3 regions of the Janthinobacterium sp. JF4 genome follow, and region 3 is predicted to be linked to each of the others. Evidence: predicted binding sites of a transcription regulator. Region 3 holds the regulator's gene; each other region holds the start of a gene.

Region 1 (7,759 bases), on a different contig from region 3:
AGAAGCGCATGGCTGAACAAGGTCGTGCCTTCCGCTTCGGCGAGCAGGATGCAATTGGTATCGAGCGTAGGGTCGGGCGACATGCGGGCGCTCCGTCAGCGTTAAGCAGGAAAAGGCGGCGCCAAAGTGAACTCAGGCAATCTGCACAGTATGCGCATTGCCTGAGGTGAGACTTGCGTGGTGTCAAGAAAGGAGGAGCGATGGGCGGGGAGTGCCCGAGGCAATCAGATCGCGTTCAGCGGTATTTTGAGGTAGCGCACGCCGTTGTCTTCCGGCTCGGGCAGCTTGCCCGCGTTGATGTTGACCTGGATGGCGGGCAGGATCAGGGTCGGCATGTCCAGGGTGGCGTCGCGGCCCGTGCGCATGGCCACGAATTGTTCTTCCGTGATGCCGTCGCGCAAGTGGATGTTGCTGGCGCGCTGTTCGGCCACCGTCACTTCCCAGCGCGGCGCGCGGCCGTTGGGCGGGTAGTCGTGGCACATGAACAAGCGCGTCTGCGGCGGCAGTGCCAGCAGGCGCTGCACCGAGCGGTACAGCAGGGACGCGGAGCCGCCGGGAAAGTCGCAGCGGGCAGAGCCCACGTCCGGCATGAACAGGGTGTCGCCGACAAACACGGCGTCGCCGATCTGGTACGCCAGGTCGGCCGGCGTATGGCCTGGCACGTGCAGGGCGCGCACTTCCAGCTTGCCGATATGAAACACCTGGTCGGGCGCGAACAGCTGGTCGAACTGCGAGCCGTCGGCCCTGGCGCCGTCCTGGTGGTAGACGGCGGCGAACGCCTGCTGCACCGTCTGGATGGCGGCGCCGATGGCCACGTCGCCGCCCAGCTGCTGCTGCAGGTAGGGCGCGGCGGACAGGTGATCGGCATGCGCGTGGGTTTCCAGCAGCCAGCGGCAGTGCAAGCCGTGTTCGCGCACGAAGGCGATCACCTTGTCGGCCGAGGTGGTGGACGTGCGGCCCGCCTTCGGGTCGTAGTCGAGCACGGAATCGATGATGGCGCAGTCCCGGCCATCGGCCTCGTACACGACATAGGTGACGGTGGCGGTGGCGGGGTCGAGGAAGGCTTGGATTTGTGGGGTCATCGCGGCGGCAGGGGACGGGCAAGGGAATGGCATTATATCGCCAGAGTTCGCTAAAAAAATGCTGCGAATTCACATTTGACATGCGAAAAACAGATAAGCAGCCAGGCCAGGCACGCGACTACCGTGCGCACCCTGTGTCTTGCCGCGTGCTAACCTCACTCTTCCAAGGAGGAATTCATGAACGATATCACTGCACGCAGCGAACAGTACCGCGGTTTTACCATTTCCGTGACCCCGCAAAAGGATAACGACGATCTATGGGATTTTACTTACCGCCTGCAGCGCGAAGGTGAGCCGGAAGCGCAGGCGATCACGCGCAGCCGCACCCTGGGCGGCTACGCGGCCCCCGAAACGGCTTGCACGGCTGGCCTGCAAGTGGCCAGGACGGAAGTGGATAATCTGTTGCGCCCTTGAGCCAGCGTAAATCGTTTAGCCTGAAAGTGAGCCTGGCCGTGCGCTGGCGCATGAAACACATCGCCGCCAGTCGCGCTTCATGCTACGATTTCCACTATTGAGTCAGTCACGAAGGAGGCACCCCATGGATAACAGTTCTAAAATTCACTATAAAGGCTGGGAAATCGTTCCCCTGGCCGTGCCCACTACCGACGGCAAATGGTCAGCCAGTTGCGACATCGAACGCGCCACCGCGGAAGGCCTGGAAGTGTTCGAAGGCTCGACCATGCAGTTCGTGCGCGACGACGAGGACGGCGCCATTGCCGCCGCCTGCGAGGAAGCCGTGCGCCAGATCGACAACATCATCGCCAATCCGCTGGTACGCCTGGCCTAGTTTGGTCTTGTCGTTTCCGTTGTATTCCTCAGCCGGCGCCCGCCGGCTGTTTTTATTGCGCGTCCTGCCGCCTGTTGCATGTTCCACGAAATGTTTCAAAATGGATTGCATGAAACAATATTGAAACGTTTTTGACGCCAAACGTGACATTGCTGTTGCCTGGCGGGACAGCCCAGGGGGCAGCGCTGGCTGGCGCCTCAGCCCCTGTTTTCACTCTGCCGTCACGGGTTTTCCGCAGCGCAGCGCTGGCCTGGCACGGCATTTGCAATACTGATGCTCATAGCCACTCCGTGAAACATTCGGGACCATCCGAAACCCATAAGGTGAACACATGACTCAATACTCCGCAGGTGCCGCATTCCGCAAGGCCGTCCAGGAAGAATCCCCGTTGCAAGTGGTCGGCGCCATCAACGCCAACCACGCCTTGCTGGCCAAGCGCGCCGGCTATAAAGCCATCTATTTGTCCGGCGGCGGCGTCGCGGCCGGCTCGCTGGGCTTGCCGGACCTGGGCATTTCCAGCCTGGACGACGTGCTGACCGATATCCGCCGCATCACCGACGTGTGCGACCTGCCGCTGCTGGTCGACGCCGACACGGGCTTCGGTTCCTCCGCCTTCAACGTGGCGCGCACCGTGAAATCGATGATCAAGTTCGGCGCTGCCGGCCTGCACATCGAAGACCAGGTGGGCGCCAAGCGCTGCGGCCACCGTCCTGGCAAGGAAATCGTCAGCAAGGAAGAAATGGTCGACCGCATCAAGGCGGCCGTCGACGCGCGCACGGACCCGAACTTCGTCATCATGGCGCGCACCGATGCGCTGGCCGTCGATGGCCTGGAAGCGGCACTGGAGCGCGCCGTCGCCTGCGTCGAGGCGGGCGCCGACATGATCTTCCCGGAAGCCATCACCGACCTGGAGATGTACGCCACGTTTGCCAAGGCCGTCAATGTGCCGATTTTGGCCAACATCACGGAATTCGGTTCCACGCCGCTGTTCACCCTGGACGAACTGCGCAGCGCCCACGTGGGCCTGGCCCTGTATCCGCTGTCGGCATTCCGCGCCATGAACAAGGCGGCCGACAACGTCTACCGCGCGCTGCGCCGCGATGGCACGCAAAAGAACGTGCTCGACACCATGCAGACGCGCATGGAACTGTATGAATCGATCAATTACCACGACTTCGAGCAAAGGCTCGATGCGCTGTTCGCCGCGCAAAAGAAATAAGTAAAGAAAAGTAAAGAAGCAGGGGCCGCATGCCGGCCCCGCAGTGATGCAACCGAGACTAGTCAATTTTTGGAGAAATCAATGAACGCACCGCAAGCCGCCACTTTCAAGCCTAAAAAATCCGTCGCCCTGTCCGGCGTCACCGCCGGCAATACGGCGCTGTGCTCGGTCGGCAAGACCGGCAACGATTTGCACTACCGCGGCTATGACATCCTGGACGTGGCCGACAGCTGCGAGTTCGAGGAAATCGCCTACCTGCTGGTGCACGGCAAGCTGCCGACTGCCGCCGAACTGAAAGGCTACAAGGCCAAATTGAAATCCTTGCGCGGCCTGCCGTCGGCAGTGAAATCGGCGCTGGAAGCGCTGCCGGCCGCCGCCCACCCGATGGACGTGATGCGCACGGGCGTGTCCGTGCTGGGCTGCACCCTGCCGGAAAAAGACGACCATAACGCGCCGGGCGCGCGCGACATCGCCGACCGCCTGATGGCGTCGTTCGGCTCGATGCTGCTGTACTGGTACCACTACAGCCATAACGGCAAGCGCATCGAAGTGGAAACGGACGACGATTCGATCGGCGGCCACTTCCTGCACCTGCTGCATGGCGAAAAACCATCGGCGTCGTGGGAAAAAGCCATGCACACCTCGCTGATTCTGTACGCGGAACACGAATTCAACGCCTCGACCTTCACCAGCCGCGTCATCGCCGGCACGGGTTCGGACATCCATTCGGCCATCACGGGCGCCATCGGCGCGCTGCGCGGCCCGAAACACGGCGGCGCGAATGAAGTGGCGCTGGATATCCAGAAACGCTACGACAACGCCGATGAAGCGGAAGCGGACATCCGCGAGCGCGTGGCCAACAAGGAAGTGGTGATCGGCTTCGGCCACCCCGTCTACACGATCTCGGACCCGCGCAACGTGGTCATCAAGGAAGTGGCTCGTTCGCTGTCGCAGGAAGCCGGTTCCACGAAAATGTTCGATATCGCCGAGCGCCTGGAATCGGTCATGTGGGAAATCAAGAACATGTTCCCGAACCTGGACTGGTTCTCGGCCGTGTCGTACCACATGATGGGCGTGCCGACGGCGATGTTTACGCCGCTGTTCGTCATCTCGCGCACCTCGGGCTGGGCCGCCCACATCATCGAGCAGCGCATCGATAACAAGATCATCCGCCCGAGCGCCAATTACGTGGGCCCGGAAGACCTGGAATTCGTGCCGATCAAGGACCGCAAATAATGGTTACGACGATGAATACCCTGTACCGCAAATCCTTGCCAGGCACCCAGCTAGACTACTTCGACACGCGCGCCGCCGTCGATGCGATCCAGCCAGGCGCCTACGCCACCTTGCCCTACACCTCGCGCGTGCTGGCCGAGAACCTTGTGCGCCGCTGCGATCCGGCGACACTGAACGCTTCGCTGAGCCAGTTCATCGAGCGCCGCCGCGACCTCGATTTTCCGTGGTTCCCCGCCCGTGTCGTCTGCCATGACATCCTGGGCCAGACTGCCCTGGTCGACCTGGCCGGCCTGCGCGACGCCATCGCGGCCCAGGGCGGCGACCCGGCGCTGGTCAATCCGGTGGTGCCTACGCAGCTGGTGGTCGACCATTCGCTGGCCGTCGAATGCGGCGGCTTCGATCCCGATGCCTTCGCCAAGAACCGCGCCATCGAAGACCGCCGCAACGAAGACCGTTTCGATTTCATCGACTGGACCAAGAAAGCCTTCAAGAACGTCGACGTGATCCCGCCCGGTAACGGCATCCTGCACCAGATCAATCTGGAGCGCATGTCGCCCGTGATCCAGGTGCAAAATGGCGTGGCCTATCCCGATACCCTGGTCGGCACCGATTCGCATACGCCAATGGTCGATGCCTTGGGCGTGATCGCCATCGGCGTGGGCGGCCTGGAAGCGGAAAGCGTGATGCTGGGCCGCGCCTCGTGGATGCGTTTGCCCGACATCATCGGCGTCAAGCTGACGGGCAAGCCGCAGCCGGGCATCACGGCCACCGACACGGTGCTGGCGCTGACGGAATTTCTGCGCCAGCAGAAGGTCGTCTCGTCCTACCTGGAATTCTTTGGCGAGGGCGCTTCGCACCTGACCCTGGGCGACCGCGCCACGATCTCGAATATGGCGCCGGAATTCGGCGCCACGGCCGCCATGTTCTACATCGATGCGCAAACCATCAAGTATCTGAAACTGACGGGCCGCGACGACGAACTGGTGAAACTGGTGGAGCTGTACGCCAAGGAGACGGGCCTGTGGGCCGACAGCCTGGCCGACGCGCAATACGAGCGCGTCTTGAGCTTTGACCTGTCGTCCGTGGTGCGCAATATCGCCGGGCCGTCGAATCCGCACAACCGCGTGCCGACGTCGGAACTGGCCGCGCGCGGGATTTCCGGCGTGGTGGAAAACGAGCCGGGCAAGATGCCGGACGGCGCCGTCATCATCGCAGCGATCACCAGCTGCACCAACACGAACAACCCGCGCAACATGATCGCCGCCGGCCTGATCGCGCGCAATGCGAACCGCCTGGGCCTGACGCGCAAGCCGTGGGTGAAATCGTCGCTGGCGCCCGGCTCGAAAACCGTGGAACTGTATCTGCAGGAAGCGGGCCTGCTGCCGGAGCTCGAAACATTGGGCTTCGGCGTCGTGGCGTTTGCCTGCACTTCGTGCAACGGCATGTCGGGCGCGCTCGACCCCGTGATCCAGGAAGAAGTGGTGTCGCGCGACCTGTACGCGACCGCCGTTTTGTCGGGCAACCGCAACTTCGATGGCCGCATCCACCCGTACGCGAAGCAGGCTTTCCTCGCTTCGCCGCCGCTGGTGGTGGCGTATGCGATCGCCGGCACCATCCGCTTCGACATCGAGAAGGACGTGCTGGGTATCGCCCCGGACGGCAAGCCGATTTTATTGAAGGATATCTGGCCATCGGACGAGGAGATCGACGCCATCGTCGCCTCCAGCGTCAAGCCGGAGCAGTTCCGCAAGGTGTACATACCGATGTTTGCCGCGCAGGCGGATGACGGCATCAAGGTCAGCCCCCTGTACGACTGGCGTCCGAATACCACGTACATCCGCCGTCCGCCGTACTGGGAAGGCGCGCTGGCTGGCGCGCGCCCCTTGAAAGGCATGCGTCCGCTGGCCGTTTTGGGCGACAACATCACCACGGATCACCTGTCGCCATCGAACGCCATCATGCTCGATAGTGCGGCCGGCGAATACCTGGCGAAGATGGGTTTGCCGGAGGAAGACTTCAATTCCTACGCCACCCACCGGGGCGACCATTTGACGGCGCAGCGCGCCACGTTTGCCAACCCGACCCTGAAAAACGAGATGGTCACCGAAGACGGTAAAGTGAAAGCGGGTTCGCTCACGCGCATCGAGCCGGAAGGCACGATCTCGCGCATGTGGGAAGCCATCGAGGTGTACATGGAGCGCAAGCAGCCCCTGATCATCGTCGCCGGCGCCGACTATGGCCAGGGTTCGTCGCGCGATTGGGCCGCCAAGGGCGTACGCCTGGCTGGCGTGGAAGCCATCGTGGCCGAAGGCTTCGAGCGCATCCACCGCACCAATCTGGTGGGCATGGGCGTCCTGCCGCTGGAATTCCTGCCTGGCGTGAACCGCAAGACCCTGGGCCTGGACGGCAGTGAAACCTACGACGTCGTCGGCGAGCGCACACCGCGCTCCACCCTGACCCTGGTCATTCACCGCAAGAATGGCGAAACGCTCGACGTGCCCGTCACCTGCCGCCTCGACACGGCGGAAGAGGTGTCGATCTACGAGGCGGGCGGCGTGCTTCAGCGATTCGCCCAGGATTTCCTCGAGTCGTCCAAGGCAGCATAAATCGGGTAGGTCGGATTAGCGTAGCGTAATCCGACAATGTTTGTGAAAAACCCGCCAACAATGTGTCGGATTACGCGTGGCGATGCCCCGCTAATCCGACCTACCTCTTTCCAGAAAATGACATGAGCCATACTCCCCAAATCAACATCCCCGCCACCTACATGCGTGGCGGCACCAGCAAGGGCGTGTTCTTCCGCCTGCAGGATTTGCCCGCCAGCGCGCAAGTGCCGGGCGCGGCGCGCGATGCGCTCCTGCTGCGCGTGATCGGCAGCCCCGACCCGTACGGCAAGCAGATCGACGGCATGGGCGGCGCCACGTCGAGCACCAGCAAGACGGTGATCCTGGCGACAAGTAGCAAGCCGGAGCACGACGTCGACTACCTGTTCGGCCAGGTCTCCATCGACAAGCCCTTTGTCGACTGGAGCGGCAATTGCGGCAACCTGTCGGCCGCCGTCGGCTCGTTCGCCATCGCCAGTGGCCTGGTGGACGCCGCCCGCGTGCCTGCAAACGGCATCGCCACGGTGCGCATCTGGCAAGCCAATATCGGCAAGACCATCATCGCCCACGTGCCCATGACGCATGGCGAAGTACAGGAAACGGGCGACTTCGAGCTCGATGGCGTGACTTTCCCGGCCGCCGAAGTAAAACTGGAATTTCTCGATCCGGCCGCGGAGGAAGAGGGCGGCGGTGGCGCCATGTTCCCTACTGGGAACCTGGTCGATGACCTCGACGTACCTGGCATCGGCGTGTTGAAAGTCACGATGATCAACGCCGGCATCCCGACGATTTTTGTCGATGCGCAGGCCATCGGCTACACGGGCACGGAGCT
Region 2 (7,759 bases), on a different contig from region 3:
CGTCGGTAATCACCAGCACGCCGGAGCCGTCGTCGAGGCGGCAGATGGCGTCCGACGCCAGCTTTTGCACTTCCGCCAGATCCTGGTCGGCGACGACGTCGATGGCTTCAAAACGTTCCGTTGGCCCCCGAAACACATGCGCGCAAGCGGCGATGAATGCCTGTCCCAGCGGTGCATGTGTCATGAGCAAAATCCCTACCATAGTCATTTCACCTTTTAGCGCTGCTGCGTTTGCGCAACGCCCTGCTCGACGGCGTCGACAAACATGGCGGCCACGTCAAAACCCGTCTGCTGCATGATTTCCTGGAAGCAGGTCGGGCTGGTGACGTTGACTTCCGTCAGATAGTCGCCGATCACGTCCAATCCTACCAGCATCAGGCCACGCGCGGCCAGGATCGGGCCCAGCTTTTCAGCGATTTCCAGGTCGCGCGCCGTCAATGGCTGCGCCACGCCCGTGCCGCCGGCGGCCAGGTTGCCCCGTACTTCGCCCGCCTGCGGGATGCGCGCCAGCGAAAACGGCACCGGCTTGCCGCCGATGACGAGGATGCGCTTGTCGCCCTTGACGATGTCGGCGATAAACCGCTGCGCCATGATGGTTTGCGCGCCGTTCTCGCTCAAGGTCTCGATGATGGCACCCAGGTTCAGGCCATCGGCCTTGACGCGGAAGATGCCCGTGCCACCCATGCCGTCGAGCGGCTTGAAGATGACGTCCTGGTGCTTGGCGTGGAAGGCGCGCAGGCGTGCTTCGTTCGACGTCACCAGGGTCGGCGAGGTGAATTCGGAAAACTGGGCAATGGCCAGCTTTTCATTGTTGTCGCGGATGGCGGACGGCTTGTTGAAGACGCAGGCGCCCTGCTTTTCCGCCAGTTCCAGCAAATACGTGCCGTACACATATTCCATGTCGAACGGCGGATCCTTGCGCTCGATGATGGCGTCCAGGGTCGACAGGCGCACTTCTTCGGTGGAGACCACCTTGTACCAGTCGTGTTCGTCGCCCGTCAGCTCGATGTGTTTGACCAGTGCCGTAACGATGCCCTCTTCCAGCGCCATGTCCTTTTGTTCGAAGGCATACACGGCATGGCCGCGTTTGGCCGCCTCGCGCATCATGGCGAAGGTGGAATCTTTGTAAGTCTTGAAGCCTGCCAGCGGGTCGGCAAGGAATGCAATTTTCATGGTGCGTCCAATCGGGGAGCCTGGATAAGGAATGCTTGATTCTAGCCGAGATCGCCAGGCGCGGTAGTCGCCGCGCCCGGCAAGCTGCAGGGAGGGATCAGTACACCTCGGGATTCGGGTCCGTGCGCTCCATTTCCAGCGACGCGGCCAGCAAGGCCAGGCGCGCCACCACGCCATACACATAGAAGCGGTTCGGCGCGGCCGTGCCCGGCTTGGCCTTCAAGTCCGGCACGGCATGCTGCTGGGCAAATGCCAGCGGCACGTATTGCGAGCCGGGCGCGTTCAGGTTCTGGTCCACGCCACGCTCCGCGTGCACGCGGTAAAAACCGCCCACCACGTAGCGGTCGATCATGTAGACGACCGGTTCGGCCACGGCATCCTTGATGCTTTCAAAGGTCGGCACGCCTTCCTGGATGATCACGTCGGTGACGACTTTACCGTCCTTGACGATGGACATCTTGTCGCGCTGCTTACGCGACAAGTCGCGCACTTCGCTGGCGTCGCGCACCGTCATGATGCCCGTGCCATACGTGCCCGCATCGGGCTTGACGATGACGAACGGCTTTTCCTTGATGCCGTATTCCTTGTATTTCTTGCGGATCTTGGCCAGCAGCACATCGACGCTGGCGGCCAGCGCATCTTCGCCCTCGCCTTCCTGGAAATTCACGTCGCTGCACTTGGCGTGGAAAGGATTGAGCATCCACGGATCGACATCGATCATCTTGCCGAATTTTTTCACCACTTCATCGTAAGCCGTGTAGTGGTTGCTCTTGCGGCGCAAGGCCCAGCCCGCATGCAAGGGCGGCAGCAGGCTTTGCTCATGAATATTTTGCAAGATATCGGGGATGCCGTCCGACAAGTCGTTATTCAGCAGAATCGTGCACGGGTCGAAATCCTTCAAGCCCAGGCGGCGGCCATTGTTCAGGCGCACGAGCGGCTCGATGACGAGCATGTTGCCATCTGGCAACGCCAAGGGTGTCGGCTGAGTGATCTCGGGCGACCAGGAGCCGAAGCGCACGTGCAGCCCCGTCTGGCGGAAGATTTGCATCAATCGCGCCACGTTCTGCAGGTACTGCGGCGTGGTGTTGTGCAATTCCGGCACGATCAGCAGGTTGCGGGCGTCCGGGCAATACTTGTCGATGGCGGCCATGGCCGCCTGCACGGACAAGGGCAGCATTTCCGTGGCCAGGTTATGGAAACCGCCAGGAAACAGATTGGTATCGACGGGCGCCAGCTTGTAGCCGGCATTACGCAAGTCTACCGAGCAATAGAAGGGCGGCGTGTGCTCTTGCCACTCCATGCGAAACCAGCGCTCAATGGCCGGCGTCGCGGCCAGAATCTTTTTTTCGAGGTCGAGCAGCGGTCCGGTCAGGGCCGTGACGAGATGGGGAACCATAGTTACATCCTTAAATTATGTGCAGTATTCAAAAAAGCACACAGAACTGCCGACTATATTACCGTGTAAGTACCCCAAATCGGGGCAAAAGCCTTGTTTTAAAGACCTTTTACATTCCCACAACGAAAAAAAAGCACCTCGATGAGATGCCTTTTCCAGCCGGACATGCCGCGCCGGGGCGCTGGCATGCCAGATAATTGCTATTTAGCCATGATACGCCTGCTCGCCGTGGCTGGTGATATCGAGGCCTTCGCGCTCCTCTTCTTCCGGTACGCGCAAGCCGATGACGATGTCGACCAGTTTATAGGCGGTGACGGAGACGATGGCAGACCAGAGGATGGTGGTGCCGACCGCTTGCGCCTGCACCCACACCTGGTGGCCGATCGAATACGGATCCGCCGACATCTTGTTGGTCACATAGTCGAAAACGCCCTGGCCGCCCAGTTGTGGCGCAGCAAACACACCCGTCAGCAAGGCACCGAGGATACCGCCCACGCCATGCACGCCGAACACGTCGAGCGAATCGTCGGCGCCGATCAGGCGTTTCAGGCCATTCACGCCCCACAGGCAGACGACACCGGCCAGCAAGCCGATGACCAGGCCGCCCATCGGGCCGACAAAGCCGGCCGCCGGAGTGATCGCCACCAGGCCGGCCACGGCGCCAGACGCGCCACCGAGCATCGATGGCTTGCCTTTGCTGATCCACTCGCCAAACACCCACGACAGGGTGGCGGCAGCCGTTGCCAGCAAGGTATTGACGAAGGCCAGGGCAGCCACGTCGCCCGCTTCCAGCGAGGAACCGGCATTGAAACCGAACCAGCCCACCCACAGCAAGGATGCGCCTATCATGGTCATCGTCAGCGAATGCGGCGCCATCGACTCACGGCCGTAGCCGACGCGCTTGCCGATCATGATGGCGCCCACCAGGCCGGCGACAGCGGCGTTGATGTGCACCACGGTGCCGCCGGCAAAGTCCAGCGCGCCTTTTTGCCAGATCCAGCCTGCCTTCAGGGCTTCGCTGGCCGAGGTGGCGGCGCTGGTGATCAGGTCAGGTCCCGTCCAGAACCAGACCATGTGGGCCGCTGGCAGGTAGGCGAACGTGAACCACAGTACGACGAAGGCCAGCACGGCGGAAAATTTGGCGCGCTCGGCAAAGGCGCCGACGATCAGCGCGCAGGTGATGGCGGCAAACGTGCCCTGGAACGCGACAAAGACGAACTCGGGAATGACGACGCCCTTGCTGAAGGTGGCGGCGGCGGCAAACGTGCCTTTGGCCGGGTCCCAGATACCATTCAGGAACAGGCGGTCGAAGCCACCGAAGAAGGCGGTTTTTTCCGTGAAGGCGATCGAGTAACCGTAGATACACCACAGCACGATGACCAGCGCGAACACCATGAACACTTGCATCAGCACCGACAGCATGTTTTTCGAGCGCACCAGGCCACCGTAGAACAGGGCCAGGCCGGGGATCGTCATCAGGATCACCAGCAAGGTGCTGATCATCATGAAACTGGTGTCGCCCTTGTTGGCGACAGGGGCAGCGGCTGGTGCTGCAGCGGCCGGAGCGACAGCCGCCGGTGCTGCTGCATCAGGCACCGGCGTCACGGCGGGAGCGGCAACGGCCGTGGTCGTGGCCGCCTCCGTCTTGGCGGGCGCATCGGCAAAGCTCGGCGAGGCAAGGCCAAACGCGCACAGGCAGGCTATCCCGGCGAGCAATTTTGTTATATTTTTTTGCATCAATATTCCCCTTAGAGCGCTTCGTTGCCGGTTTCACCGGTACGGATGCGGATGACCTGTTCCAGGTTGTAGACGAAAATCTTGCCATCACCGATTTTACCGGTACGCGCGGCACCTTCGATCGCTTCGATGGCCTGGTCGACAATGGCGTCATCAACGGCCGCTTCAATCTTGGTCTTTGGCAAGAAATCGACGACATACTCGGCACCACGGTAGAGTTCCGTGTGTCCTTTCTGGCGGCCGAAACCCTTCACTTCGGTGACGGTAATGCCTTGCACATTGATAGCCGACAAGGCTTCGCGTACTTCGTCCAGTTTGAACGGTTTAATGATTGCAGTAATCATTTTCATGGCAGTCTCGCTTAAAAGGTTTTGGATACGGTCAGCACGAGACCGGATTTCGCCAGATTCTTGCCATTCGGTGCCAGCGACGTGATGTTGGCCTTGACCGCAGCCAGGGAAACGGTGGCCATGCCGAAGTCCTTGGTCACGCCGATCTTGACATCGTTGTAGCTGAGGGCGTCGTTGTGCTCGACCTTCTGGCGCCCCACGTGCACGTTCATGATGTAGCCGTCGATCAGGTCGAAGTTGCCGCCCACGTCGAGGTAGCCGCTGTTCTTGCTGTCGGCAACGCCGAACAGATTGGTGGTCGAGTGCGAGTACTTGATGTACAGCGGGCCATAACCGAGCTGGCCGTACAGCTCGAAGGTGTTCGCATTGGTGCTCAGTCCATTCGATGGATAGAAATAGTACAGGCCGCCCACGTCATAGGTAAAATCCTTGCTGATCTCGCCCCGTTTGCCGCCGTAGATATCCCATTCCAGATTCGTATCGCCGCCACCGTCCTTGATCCATTTGATGCTCGACAGCCAGGTGCCCACATACAGGCCCGTCGGGTTATGGGTATAGTCGGCACCGCCGCTGATGGCCGGTTTCAAGCGGCTTTGCGAGATACCGCGGTAACGGTAATCGCTGGTCAGCGCCACGTTGTAGCTCACCACGTTATCAGGTACGGCTTCGGCCGCAGCAGGCGCCGCCACTGCATCCTGGGCCATGGCGCTGCCGCACAAGGCGGTCATGGCCAGCGTCAACGCTGCAGCTAAAGTCATGTTCTTGGACAGATTCTTCATGGCGATTCCCTTTTATTGAACTTTTAAAGCGGTTGAGGTTTAAAATCTTGGCTGGAGATCACAAAGCGTTCATACCTTCTTTAGCAGAATACGTGCCAGCTCTCTTGCCACCTTGACAGGGGCGTTTCCGGCCACACATACCCTGCAAGCCTGTGGACATGCGGGTATGGGCTGCCAAAGCAGGATGAACCGCCCAGTTTCGCACCAGATTAACGCCGCTGTGCACCGCAATGGTGCGATGCACAGGCCGCACCATAAAAGGACTGACCATGGACATGAATACCTTCTTTAACGACTTGCAAGGCAAGATCCATCAAGCCATCGAAAACTCGCCTGCCAAGGATATCGAGAAAAACGTGAAATCGATGATGACCCAGGGCTTCGCCCGCCTGGACCTCGTCACGCGCGAGGAATTCGATATCCAGGCGCAAGTGCTGGCCAAGACCCGCGCCAAGCTGGACGCACTGGAATTGCGCCTGATCGAACTGGAAACGCGCCTGAACGATCCAACAGCCTGAACCGCTGTGCAGGCAGGGCGCCGTCATCGGCGGCCTTGCTGGCATACCTCAAGCCTCATTCCTGTTCAAGCGCTAGACTGATCCTGCGCGCGCCCGCGCTACAGGGGATTCTGATGAGCCTGGCCGTCCTGAAAAGCCGCGCCCTGGCCGGCATGGAGGCGCCCGAGGTAAGTGTCGAAGTCCACCTTGCCAATGGCTTGCCCTCGTTTACGATTGTCGGCCTGCCGGATACGGAAGTGAAGGAATCGCGCGACCGCGTTCGTGCCGCGCTGCAAAACTGCGGCTTTGAGATGCCGGCGCGGCGCATCACGGCCAATCTGGCGCCGGCAGACTTGCCCAAAGAATCTGGCCGCTTCGACCTGCCCATTGCGCTGGGCATACTCGCCGCCTCCGGCCAGTTGCCGGGCGACCAATTACACCACTATGAATTCGCGGGCGAACTGTCGCTGTCAGGCCAGTTGCGCCCCATCCGCGGCGCCCTGGCCATGACCTTTGCCATGCAGCGCAGCCAGTCGGGCGCGCCACGCGCCTTCATCCTGCCGCAGGCGAACGCGGACGAGGCCGCTCTCGTCAGCGATGCCTGCATCTATCCCGCCCACAGCTTGCTCGAGGTCTGCGCGCATTTTGCCGCGCGCGCCAGCCACACTGCCCTGCAACGTCACCAGCCCGTGCTGGCAGCGCACGCTTTTCCCTATCCCGACTTTGCCGACGTGCAAGGGCAGCAGCAGGCGCGGCGGGCACTGGAAGTGGCGGCCGCGGGCGGTCACAACGTCTTGATGGTGGGACCGCCGGGCGCGGGCAAGACCATGCTGGCCAGCCGCTTCCCCGGCGTGCTGCCGCCCATGAGCGATGAAGAGGCGCTGGAATCGGCTGCCGTGCATTCCTTGGGTGGCCACTTCAAGGTGGAACACTGGAAACGCCGCCCCTATCGCGCCCCGCACCAGACAGCGTCCGGCGTGGCCCTGGTGGGCGGCGGCAACGTGCCGCGCCCGGGAGAAATATCGCTGGCCCACTGCGGCGTGCTGTTTCTCGACGAAATCGCCGAATTCCAGCGCCGGGTGCTCGATGTGCTGCGCCAACCCATGGAATCGGGCGTCATCAGCATTTCACGCGCGGCCCGCCAGGCCGAGTTTCCTGCCCGCTTTCAGTTGATCGCCGCCATGAATCCCTGCCCGTGCGGCTATCTGGGGCACGTTTCCGGCCGTTGCCGTTGCACACCGGACGCCGTGCTGCGCTATCACAATCGCCTGTCCGGCCCGCTGCTCGACCGTATCGACCTGCAGATTGAAGTGGCCGCCATGCCGCCGGCGGCGCTGGGGCGACGTGCAGGCGCTGGCGAAAGTACACAAGCCATCGCCACCCGGGTAGCGGCAGCCTTTGCCTTGCAGCTGGCACGCCAGGGAAAGTCCAACCAGCGCCTGAGCAACATGGAAATCGAACAGCATTGTCGCCTGGAGCCACACGGCGAACAGTTGTTGCATGGCGCCATGACGCGATTGCACTGGTCGGCGCGCACCTACCACCGGGTACTGCGCGTGGCGCGCAGCATCGCGGATCTGGCGGACAGCGCCGCCATCACGCCGCCGCATGTCGCCGAAGCGATCCAGTACCGGCGCGTGCTGCGCGAAATATAAGGCGGCCAGTGAGCGCCACGCGTGCGCGATTGCGCGTGATTCGCGGCGCTGCTACCATCTGCTGATGAAAAAACCATCACTTGCCCTCTTCCTGGCGACGCTCGCGGCTGCCAGCATCCTGTCCGCCTGCAGTCCGAAATTCGACTGGCGCGACTATCGCAGCCCCGATGCC
Region 3 (7,759 bases):
AGCGCGACGAGCTGGAATTGCGCGGCACCCTGCCGTTCTTCGGCCTCGACATCTGGAATGCGTATGAACTGTCGTGGCTGAACCAGCGCGGCAAGCCGCAGGTGGCCATCGCCAAGGTCAGCGCGCCAGCCGATTCGCCGAACATCATCGAGTCGAAATCGTTCAAGCTGTACCTGAACTCGTTCAACCAGACCAAACTGGACAGCCCGGATGCGCTGCTGGCCCTGCTCAAGCAGGATTTATCGACTGGTTTCGGCGCGCCCGTGCAAGTGGAGCTGACCTTGCAGGAAGATTTCGGCAAGCTGAAAATGGGCGAGTTCGACGGCGTGCTGCTGGACCGCCTGGATCTGGAAATCACGCAATACACGCCCTCGCCGCTGCTCTTGAATGCGGCGCTGGACGAGGCGCCGGTGGAAGAAAAACTCGTCTCGCACTTGCTCAAATCGAATTGCCTGGTGACGGGCCAGCCCGACTGGGGCAGCGTGCAGATCGCGTATGCGGGACCGCAGATCGACCAGGAAAGCCTGTTGCGCTACCTGATCGGTTTCCGCGAGCACAATGAATTCCACGAGCAATGCGTGGAGCGCATCTTTGTCGATATCTTGCGTCAATGCAAGCCGCAAAAGCTGTCCGTGTATGCGCGCTATACGCGCCGCGGCGGCCTCGATATCAATCCCTGGCGCAGCAACTTCAGCACGGGAGCGATGCCGGGCAATCTGCGCAACGCCCGTCAGTAACGCTAGGCAACACCGCGCCACACCACAAAACCATGCCAGCAGGAATGTTGGCTGTGTTTTAAAACAACGTTGCAGTCGTGCCGCAGAGCATGTCAAAGACGCTGAAAAATCGGAAAATCGGCATTCGGCGGCGGAAAAACCGGCGCGCCGCGTGTTTTTAATCAGGAAATAGCCGATACACGCCGACGTTATTTTTTTGATAAAATGATGGCAACATGGGCCGTAGCGCCCACTGCGCCCGCAGCGGGCGTATACTGTTGAGAATTGGCGTTACAGGCCGCGAAAACAGGCCTATAATTCGGCTCGCAAGCCCTCTGCGCATTGCACCATTTCATTGAGTGTCATGACTAATCTTAGCAAAATACTATCTCTCGAAAACGTCCTGCTGGACCTGGAAGTCTCCAGTAAAAAGCGCGCCTTCGAGCAAGCCGGCCTGATCTTCGAAAACAATTACGGCATCGCCCGCTCTACCGTCTCGGACAATCTGTTTGCCCGCGAACGTCTGGGCTCGACGGGTCTGGGCCATGGCGTGGCCGTGCCGCATGGCAGGGTCAAGGGCAGCAAAACCTTGAAATCGCCGCTGGGCGCCTTCGTGCGCCTGGCCGAACCGATTCCGTTCGAGTCGCCCGATGGCAAGCCCGTCAACCTGCTGTTTTTCCTGCTGATTCCCGATCATGTCACCCAGCAACATCTGGAAATCCTGTCGGAAATCGCCGAAATGTTTTCCGACGATGCCTTCCGCACGGCGCTGGCCACGGATCCGGAACCGAAATCCGTGCATTCGCGCATCGTCAATTGGCAACCCAGTCTGCAAGCGGCGGGTTAAACTCAGGTATTCCTCCACTCCTGAAGAAGACTGCCATGTTGCAAACGCCGCTGACGATACAACGCCTGTACGACGATAATCGTGAAAGTCTGCAACTGGGCTGGTTCGCCGGCTTCCCCGGCGGCGAACGCCTGATCTCGGGCGACGTCTCGTCGGCCGCCGACCAGGTGGGCCACTTGAATCTGATCCATCCGGGCCGCATCCAGGTCTTCGGCCACCAGGAAATCAATTACTACCAGCGCCTGAAGGTCAATACGCGCACCCACGTGATCGGCGAGCTGATCGCCGGCGGCCCGCCCGCGCTGATCATCGCGCAAGGGCTGGAAACGCCGCCCGACATCCTCGCCATCTGCGACGAGCAAAACATCCCCCTGTTCTCCACCCCGCTGCCGGCCGCGCAAGTGATCGACTTCCTGCGCGTCTACCTGTCGAAAAAACTGGCGCAGCGCATCATCATGCATGGCGTGTTCATGGACGTGCTGGGCGTGGGCGTGCTGATCACGGGCGATTCGGGCCTGGGCAAGAGCGAACTGGGCCTGGAGCTGATCTCGCGCAGCCACGGCCTGGTGGCCGACGACGCCGTCGAGTTCTCGCGTATCGCGCCGAACATGATCGAAGGCCGCTGCCCGCCCCTGCTGCAAAACCTGCTGGAAGTGCGGGGCCTGGGCTTGCTCGACATCAAGGCCATCTTTGGCGAAACAGCCGTGCGCCGCAAGATGCGCTTGAAACTGATCGTGCACCTCGTGCGCCGCAACGCGCTGGAAGAGGAAGTCGAGCGCCTGCCCTTCCTGTTCCCCACGGAAGACGTGCTCGGCCTTCCCGTGCGCAAGGTCGTCATCCCCGTCGCCGCCGGCCGCAACATCGCCGTGCTGCTGGAAGCGGCCGTGCGCAACACCATTTTGCAGCTGCGCGGCATCGACACCTTGCAGGAGTTCATGGAGCGGCAAAGGTTGGCAATGAGCGGCGATTAACAAGGTCGTTAGCGGGGCCGCCGAGGCGGGGCAAGGCTCCGCGTAATCCGACGGCATTGTTAGCGGGTGTCGGCAGGAGCCCTCGCTTGCAAGCGAGGACCGTTACGCAGGCACGCAGCCATGCTGCGTGAATTCCCTGCTGCACCGCTTTGCGTTAAACCGACCTACGAAATACACATACGAAATTGCAATCATTTGTAAAGATCATTGCCTTGGGAGCACAGTGCCGATCTTTATTGTATGATCGCCGTATGCATATCGTCCTTATCACCGGAATATCCGGCTCCGGTAAATCCGTCGCGCTCAATGTGCTGGAAGATACCGGCTACTATTGTGTCGACAACCTGCCACCGGCCTTGCTGCCCAGTCTGGTGCAAACGCTGCTCGACGAAGGTACGCCGCAACTGGCCGTCGCCGTCGATGCGCGTAGCGCCGAGTCGCTGACCAGCCTGCCGCACAATGTGGCCCTGCTGCGCGACCAAGGGCACGACGTCAAGGTCATGTTTTTGACGGCCACCACGCATTCGCTGGTGGCGCGCTTCTCGGAAACGCGGCGCAGCCATCCGCTGTCGCACGAATTGCGTCCGAACCAGAATCCGGCCAGCCGCCGCACCCTGATCGAGTGTATCTCGGAAGAGCGCGAACGCCTGTCGGCCATCGAGCAGCTGGGCCATGTGATCGACACGTCGGAACTGAGCGCCAACAAATTGCGCGCCTGGATCAAGGATATCGTCGCCTCCGAACGCGCGCCGCTGACCCTGTTCTTCGAATCGTTCGCCTTCAAGCTGGGCGTACCGCTCGACGCCGATTTCGTTTTCGACGTGCGGGCCTTGCCCAATCCCTATTATGACCTGGCGCTGCGCCCCCTCGACGGCCGCGACGCTCCCGTGATCGCCTTCCTCGACGCGCAGCCGAGCGCGCTGGAACTGCTGGCCGACATCCGCGCCTTCATCGAGAAATGGCTGCCGTCATTCAAGTCCGACAACCGCAGCTACCTGACGGTGGCCCTCGGCTGCACGGGCGGCCAGCACCGCTCCGTGTACATGGCGGAACGGCTGGCGCAATACTTCGGCCCCAATGAAAGAGTCGTGCTGCGCCACCGCGAGCGCAGCTAGTTAATCGAGGTGGCGCAGCGGATGCGCCGCGGCAGGCCAGACGGGCGCAAAGAAGCGCGCCACCATGGCCGCGTCGACCTCGTCCAGGCTGGCAGGGTTCCAGCGCGGCGCATTGTCCTTGTCCACCACCAGCGCGCGCACGCCTTCGAGCACTTCGCCATGCGCGAAATTGTGGCGCACCACCGTGCGCTCCATGCGCAGGCAATCGGCCACACCCAGGTGGGCGCCACGCTGCAGCAATTCCAGGGTCACCGACATCATCAGCGGCGAACGCAGGCGCATGGCCGCCAGGGCCCTGGCGGCGAACCCGCTGTCGTCCTGTGCCAGCGAAGCCATGATGGCGGCCACGGAAGGGGCGCCGAAATGGCGGTCCAGCGCCGCGCGCGCCGTGGCCAGGGCAGAAACGCCCGCCTCGGCCTGGAACGGCGCCGCCAGCGCCTTGATGGCCACCGGCAAGGCCTCGCCCGGCGTCGATTCGAACAGGGCCAGCAGCGCTCCCATCTGCGCCTCGGGCAGGTAGACATCGGCCAGGCCCGTGTACAGCGCATCGGCCGCGTTGATCGTCAAGCCCGTCAAGCCCAGGTACAGGCCCAGTTGACCGGCCAGGCGAGACAGGAAATAACTGCCGCCCACGTCGGGAAACAGGCCGATATTGACTTCCGGCATGGCCATGCGCGTGCGGCCCGTGACGATGCGCAGTCGGTTGCCAGGCCCGGCTTGCGCCACGCCCATGCCGCCGCCCATCACCACGCCATCCATCACGGCGATATACGGTTTCGGATAGAAATGAATGAGATGGTTGAGCGCATATTCTTCCGTAAAGAAATCTTCCAGCAAGGCGCTGCCGCCTTGCGGCGTGGCCAGGCCCGCATCGTAAAAGAAACGGATGTCGCCGCCGGCGCACAAAGCCTTGTCGCTGCTGGATCGGATGACGACGGCGTCCACCTGCGGATCGTCGCGCCAGGCCAGCAGGGCCGCGCTCAGGGCGCGCACCATCTCCAGCGACAGGGAATTGAAGGCTTTCGGACGGTCGAGCACGATATGCCCGGTACGGTGTCGGATGGAGGTCTGGACGAAGTCGCTCATGGCAAAATGAAAAGAAGTAAGAGTGGAGGACATTCTAGCGCCTGCGCGGGGAAGATTGCGTTCAACAGGTCCAGGCGCAAAAAAGGGCGCAATGTGCGCCCTTAGTTGATCACAACTGCTGGAAGCGGGTGGCCTTAGACGGCGACGACGGCGTCTTCCTCTGAGTTGTCTGGCAGATGCTTGATCGCCTCTTTACCGTGCCCTTGCACTTTGGTTTTGTACTTCATCACTTGCCTATCGAGCTTGTCGATCAGGGTATCGATGGCGGCATACAGGTCGTGCGCCAAGCTTTCCACATAGACAGTTTTGCCACTCAGGCGCAGGTTGACTTCGGCCTTTTGACGTTTTTCTTTCTCTTTGAGGTTATCCACGGTCAGAATCACGGCAATATCGATGACTTGATCGAAATGACGTTTCACGCGCTCCAGCTTCGTTTGTACGTATTCACGGATGGCTGGTGTCACTTCGAGATGATGTCCGCTGATGGTGAGATTCATACACACTCCTAAAGATGATCGGGTTCGTGCGGTCCATCCTATCCGGCCCGCAGAGGAACCGAAAAAAACTTACAAACACTTACGCAGGCTCACTGGCGGAATTTTCAATGCTTCCCGGTATTTGGCAACAGTACGTCGCGCAATCACCATGCCTTGTTCCCCCAGCATGTCCGCAATCTTACTGTCGGATAAAGGATTTTTAGGGTCTTCTGCTCCTGTCAGTTGCACGATCAATGCCCGTATCGCCGTCGATGACGCTTCGCCCCCCGCTTCGGTGGCGACGTGGCTACCAAAGAAATATTTCAACTCGAACATGCCGTGCGGGGTCAGCATGTACTTTTGAGTTGTTACCCGCGAGATAGTACTCTCGTGTAAACCCAGTGTATCAGCTATTTCACGGAGCACAAGGGGGCGCATGGCAACGGCCCCATGCGAGAAAAAGTTCTTTTGTCTTTCTACTATCGCCTGCGCCACGCGCAGGATCGTGTCGAAGCGCTGGCGCATATTCTTGATCAGCCACTTGGCTTCCTGCAACTGTGCGCCCATCGCGCCCTCGCCCTTGCCCTGCTTGAGCAAGTTGGCGTACATGGCGTTGACGCGCAGGCGCGGCATGACGTCGTTGTTCAGGGTGACTTGCCAGCCGTTGCGCGCGCGCTTGACGACGACGTCGGGCACCACGTAATCGGACACGTCCGAGGCGAACACGGCGCCCGGATGCGGGTTGCATTGGCGAATCACCGTCTGCGCTTCGCGCAAGTCTTCATCGTCGCAGTCGAGGGCTTTTTTCAGCTTGTTGAAGTCGCGCTGGGCAAACCAGGCCAGGTGCTTTTCCACGATGACGAGGGCCATGCGGCGCGTCACCATGGCGATGTGCGGCAAGCGCTTGATTTGCAGCGCCAGACATTCGGACGCATTGCGCGCGCCCACGCCCGGGGGATCGAAACTTTGCAAGAGAGACAAAGCCGTGCGCATCTCGTCGGCGTCGATTTCCAGCTCTTCCGGCAGGCGCGCCAGGATGTCGTCGAGCGACTCTTCCAGGTAGCCATTGTCGTCGAGCGCGTCGATGATCAGCTCGACCAGCGCGCGGTCGCGCAATTCGAGCACCGTCACGCGCATCTGCTCCATCAGGTGTTCGCGCAGGGTGCAGTGATGGGCCTCCAATTGCGGGCGCGAATCTTCGTCGTCGGGCGCCTTGCCCCGGCTCGCCTCGCTCCAGTCGCTGTCGCCGCCGTCCGCGGCGGCCGGGCCCTCGCCCGCCTCGCCGTCAAAGGTTTCCGCTTCGGCCGGCGCCGCAGGCGCCTCCTGGCTTGGCGGCTGGGGCGGCGCTTCGGCCGGCGCGGCCGTGGAACTCAAGGCGCCGTCGGACAGCAGGCGCAGCGAACGGTCGAGCGGATCGTCCAGGCGTTCGAGCAAGGGATTGTCCGTCAGCAATTGCTCTAGTTCCTGGTGCAATTCCAGGGTAGACAATTGCAACAGGCGTATCGATTGCTGCAACTGCGGCGTCAGTGCCAGGTGCTGCGAAGTGCGCAGCTGCAATGATTGTTTCATTGGCTTACATACGGAAGTGTTCGCCCAGATAGACCCGGCGTACCGACTCGTTCGCGATGATGTCGTCGGGGCGTCCCGACGCCAGCACCGAGCCCTGGTTGATGATGTAGGCACGGTCGCAAATACCCAGCGTCTCGCGCACATTATGATCGGTGATCAGCACGCCGATATTGCGCTCCTTCAAGAAGCGCACGATGCGCTGGATTTCGATCACGGCGATCGGGTCGACACCGGCGAACGGTTCGTCGAGCAGCACGAAACGGGGATCGGTGGCCAGCGCGCGGGCGATCTCCACGCGGCGGCGCTCGCCGCCGGACAGCGACAGCGCCTGGTTCTCACGCAGCTTTTCAATCTGCAAGTCGGCCAGCAATTTATCCAGCCGCTCCTCGATCTCGGCCTTCGTCAAAGGACGGCCTTCGACGGTCTGGATCTCCAGCACGGCGCGGATATTGTCTTCCACCGTCAGCTTGCGGAAGACGGATGCTTCCTGCGGCAGGTAGGACAGGCCCATCTGCGCGCGGCGGTGGATCGGCAGGCTGGAGATGTCCACGCCGCTGATATCGATGCTGCCGCCGTCGGACGGCACCAGGCCGACGATCATGTAGAACGAGGTGGTCTTGCCGGCGCCGTTCGGGCCCAGCAGCCCCACCACTTCGCCGCATTCGACTTGCAGCGAGACATCATGCACGACTTGCCGCTTGCCATAGGTTTTTTGCAGCCCGCGAACGATCAGGGTGCTGCCGCAACGTGTATTGTCCATTATTTCTTTCCTGGCGCAGGCGTGGCCGGCGCTTTCTCCGCCGCCGGCGCCTTGGTCTTCGGCTGGATCACCATGCGCACGCTGCCGCCATCGGCGGTGCTGGTGCCGCTATCGGAATTTTCCATCGCAAACACTTCCTTGCGGCTGTCATACGAGATGAAGGCGCCATTGGCCACGTCGGTCACTTTCGTGCCTTCCAGGCGCGTCAGCTTGGCTTTG

What was found. Region 3 encodes sigma-54, which starts transcription at its own class of promoters, with help from an activator protein. Its sites were predicted from a motif close to TGGCANGNAANCTGCTTT; they were not measured.
Region 1: a site for sigma-54 is predicted at 2,121-2,138, ahead of prpB (methylisocitrate lyase). Genes of this name have one in related genera too.
Region 2: a site for sigma-54 is predicted at 5,516-5,533, ahead of AC54AF_RS17440 (TorF family putative porin). Genes of this name have one in related genera too.

The regions. Positions count from the first base shown of each region.
Region 1 is NZ_JCAQAV010000004.1:224,519-232,277, reverse strand. It holds gene AC54AF_RS06480 (T6SS effector phospholipase Tle3 domain-containing protein) at 1-83, opposite strand, end outside; gene AC54AF_RS06475 (MBL fold metallo-hydrolase) at 225-1,082, opposite strand; gene AC54AF_RS06470 (hypothetical protein) at 1,260-1,496, shown strand; gene AC54AF_RS06465 (hypothetical protein) at 1,621-1,869, shown strand; gene prpB (methylisocitrate lyase) at 2,201-3,088, shown strand; gene prpC (bifunctional 2-methylcitrate synthase/citrate synthase) at 3,170-4,324, shown strand; gene acnD (Fe/S-dependent 2-methylisocitrate dehydratase AcnD) at 4,336-6,930, shown strand; gene prpF (2-methylaconitate cis-trans isomerase PrpF) at 7,053-7,759, shown strand, end outside.
Region 2 is NZ_JCAQAV010000023.1:71,869-79,627, forward strand. It holds gene AC54AF_RS17415 (PTS sugar transporter subunit IIA) at 1-202, opposite strand, end outside; gene gshB (glutathione synthase) at 217-1,173, opposite strand; gene gshA (glutamate--cysteine ligase) at 1,271-2,569, opposite strand; gene AC54AF_RS17430 (ammonium transporter) at 2,774-4,306, opposite strand; gene AC54AF_RS17435 (P-II family nitrogen regulator) at 4,318-4,656, opposite strand; gene AC54AF_RS17440 (TorF family putative porin) at 4,668-5,435, opposite strand; gene AC54AF_RS17445 (accessory factor UbiK family protein) at 5,705-5,953, shown strand; gene AC54AF_RS17450 (YifB family Mg chelatase-like AAA ATPase) at 6,067-7,587, shown strand; gene AC54AF_RS17455 (hypothetical protein) at 7,652-7,759, shown strand, end outside.
Region 3 is NZ_JCAQAV010000002.1:93,921-101,679, forward strand. It holds gene queF (NADPH-dependent 7-cyano-7-deazaguanine reductase QueF) at 1-737, shown strand, start outside; gene AC54AF_RS02230 (PTS sugar transporter subunit IIA) at 1,081-1,563, shown strand; gene hprK (HPr(Ser) kinase/phosphatase) at 1,599-2,534, shown strand; gene rapZ (RNase adapter RapZ) at 2,786-3,649, shown strand; gene AC54AF_RS02245 (enoyl-CoA hydratase/isomerase family protein) at 3,650-4,735, opposite strand; gene hpf (ribosome hibernation-promoting factor, HPF/YfiA family) at 4,870-5,232, opposite strand; gene AC54AF_RS02255 (RNA polymerase factor sigma-54) at 5,302-6,780, opposite strand; gene lptB (LPS export ABC transporter ATP-binding protein) at 6,785-7,540, opposite strand; gene lptA (lipopolysaccharide transport periplasmic protein LptA) at 7,540-7,759, opposite strand, start outside.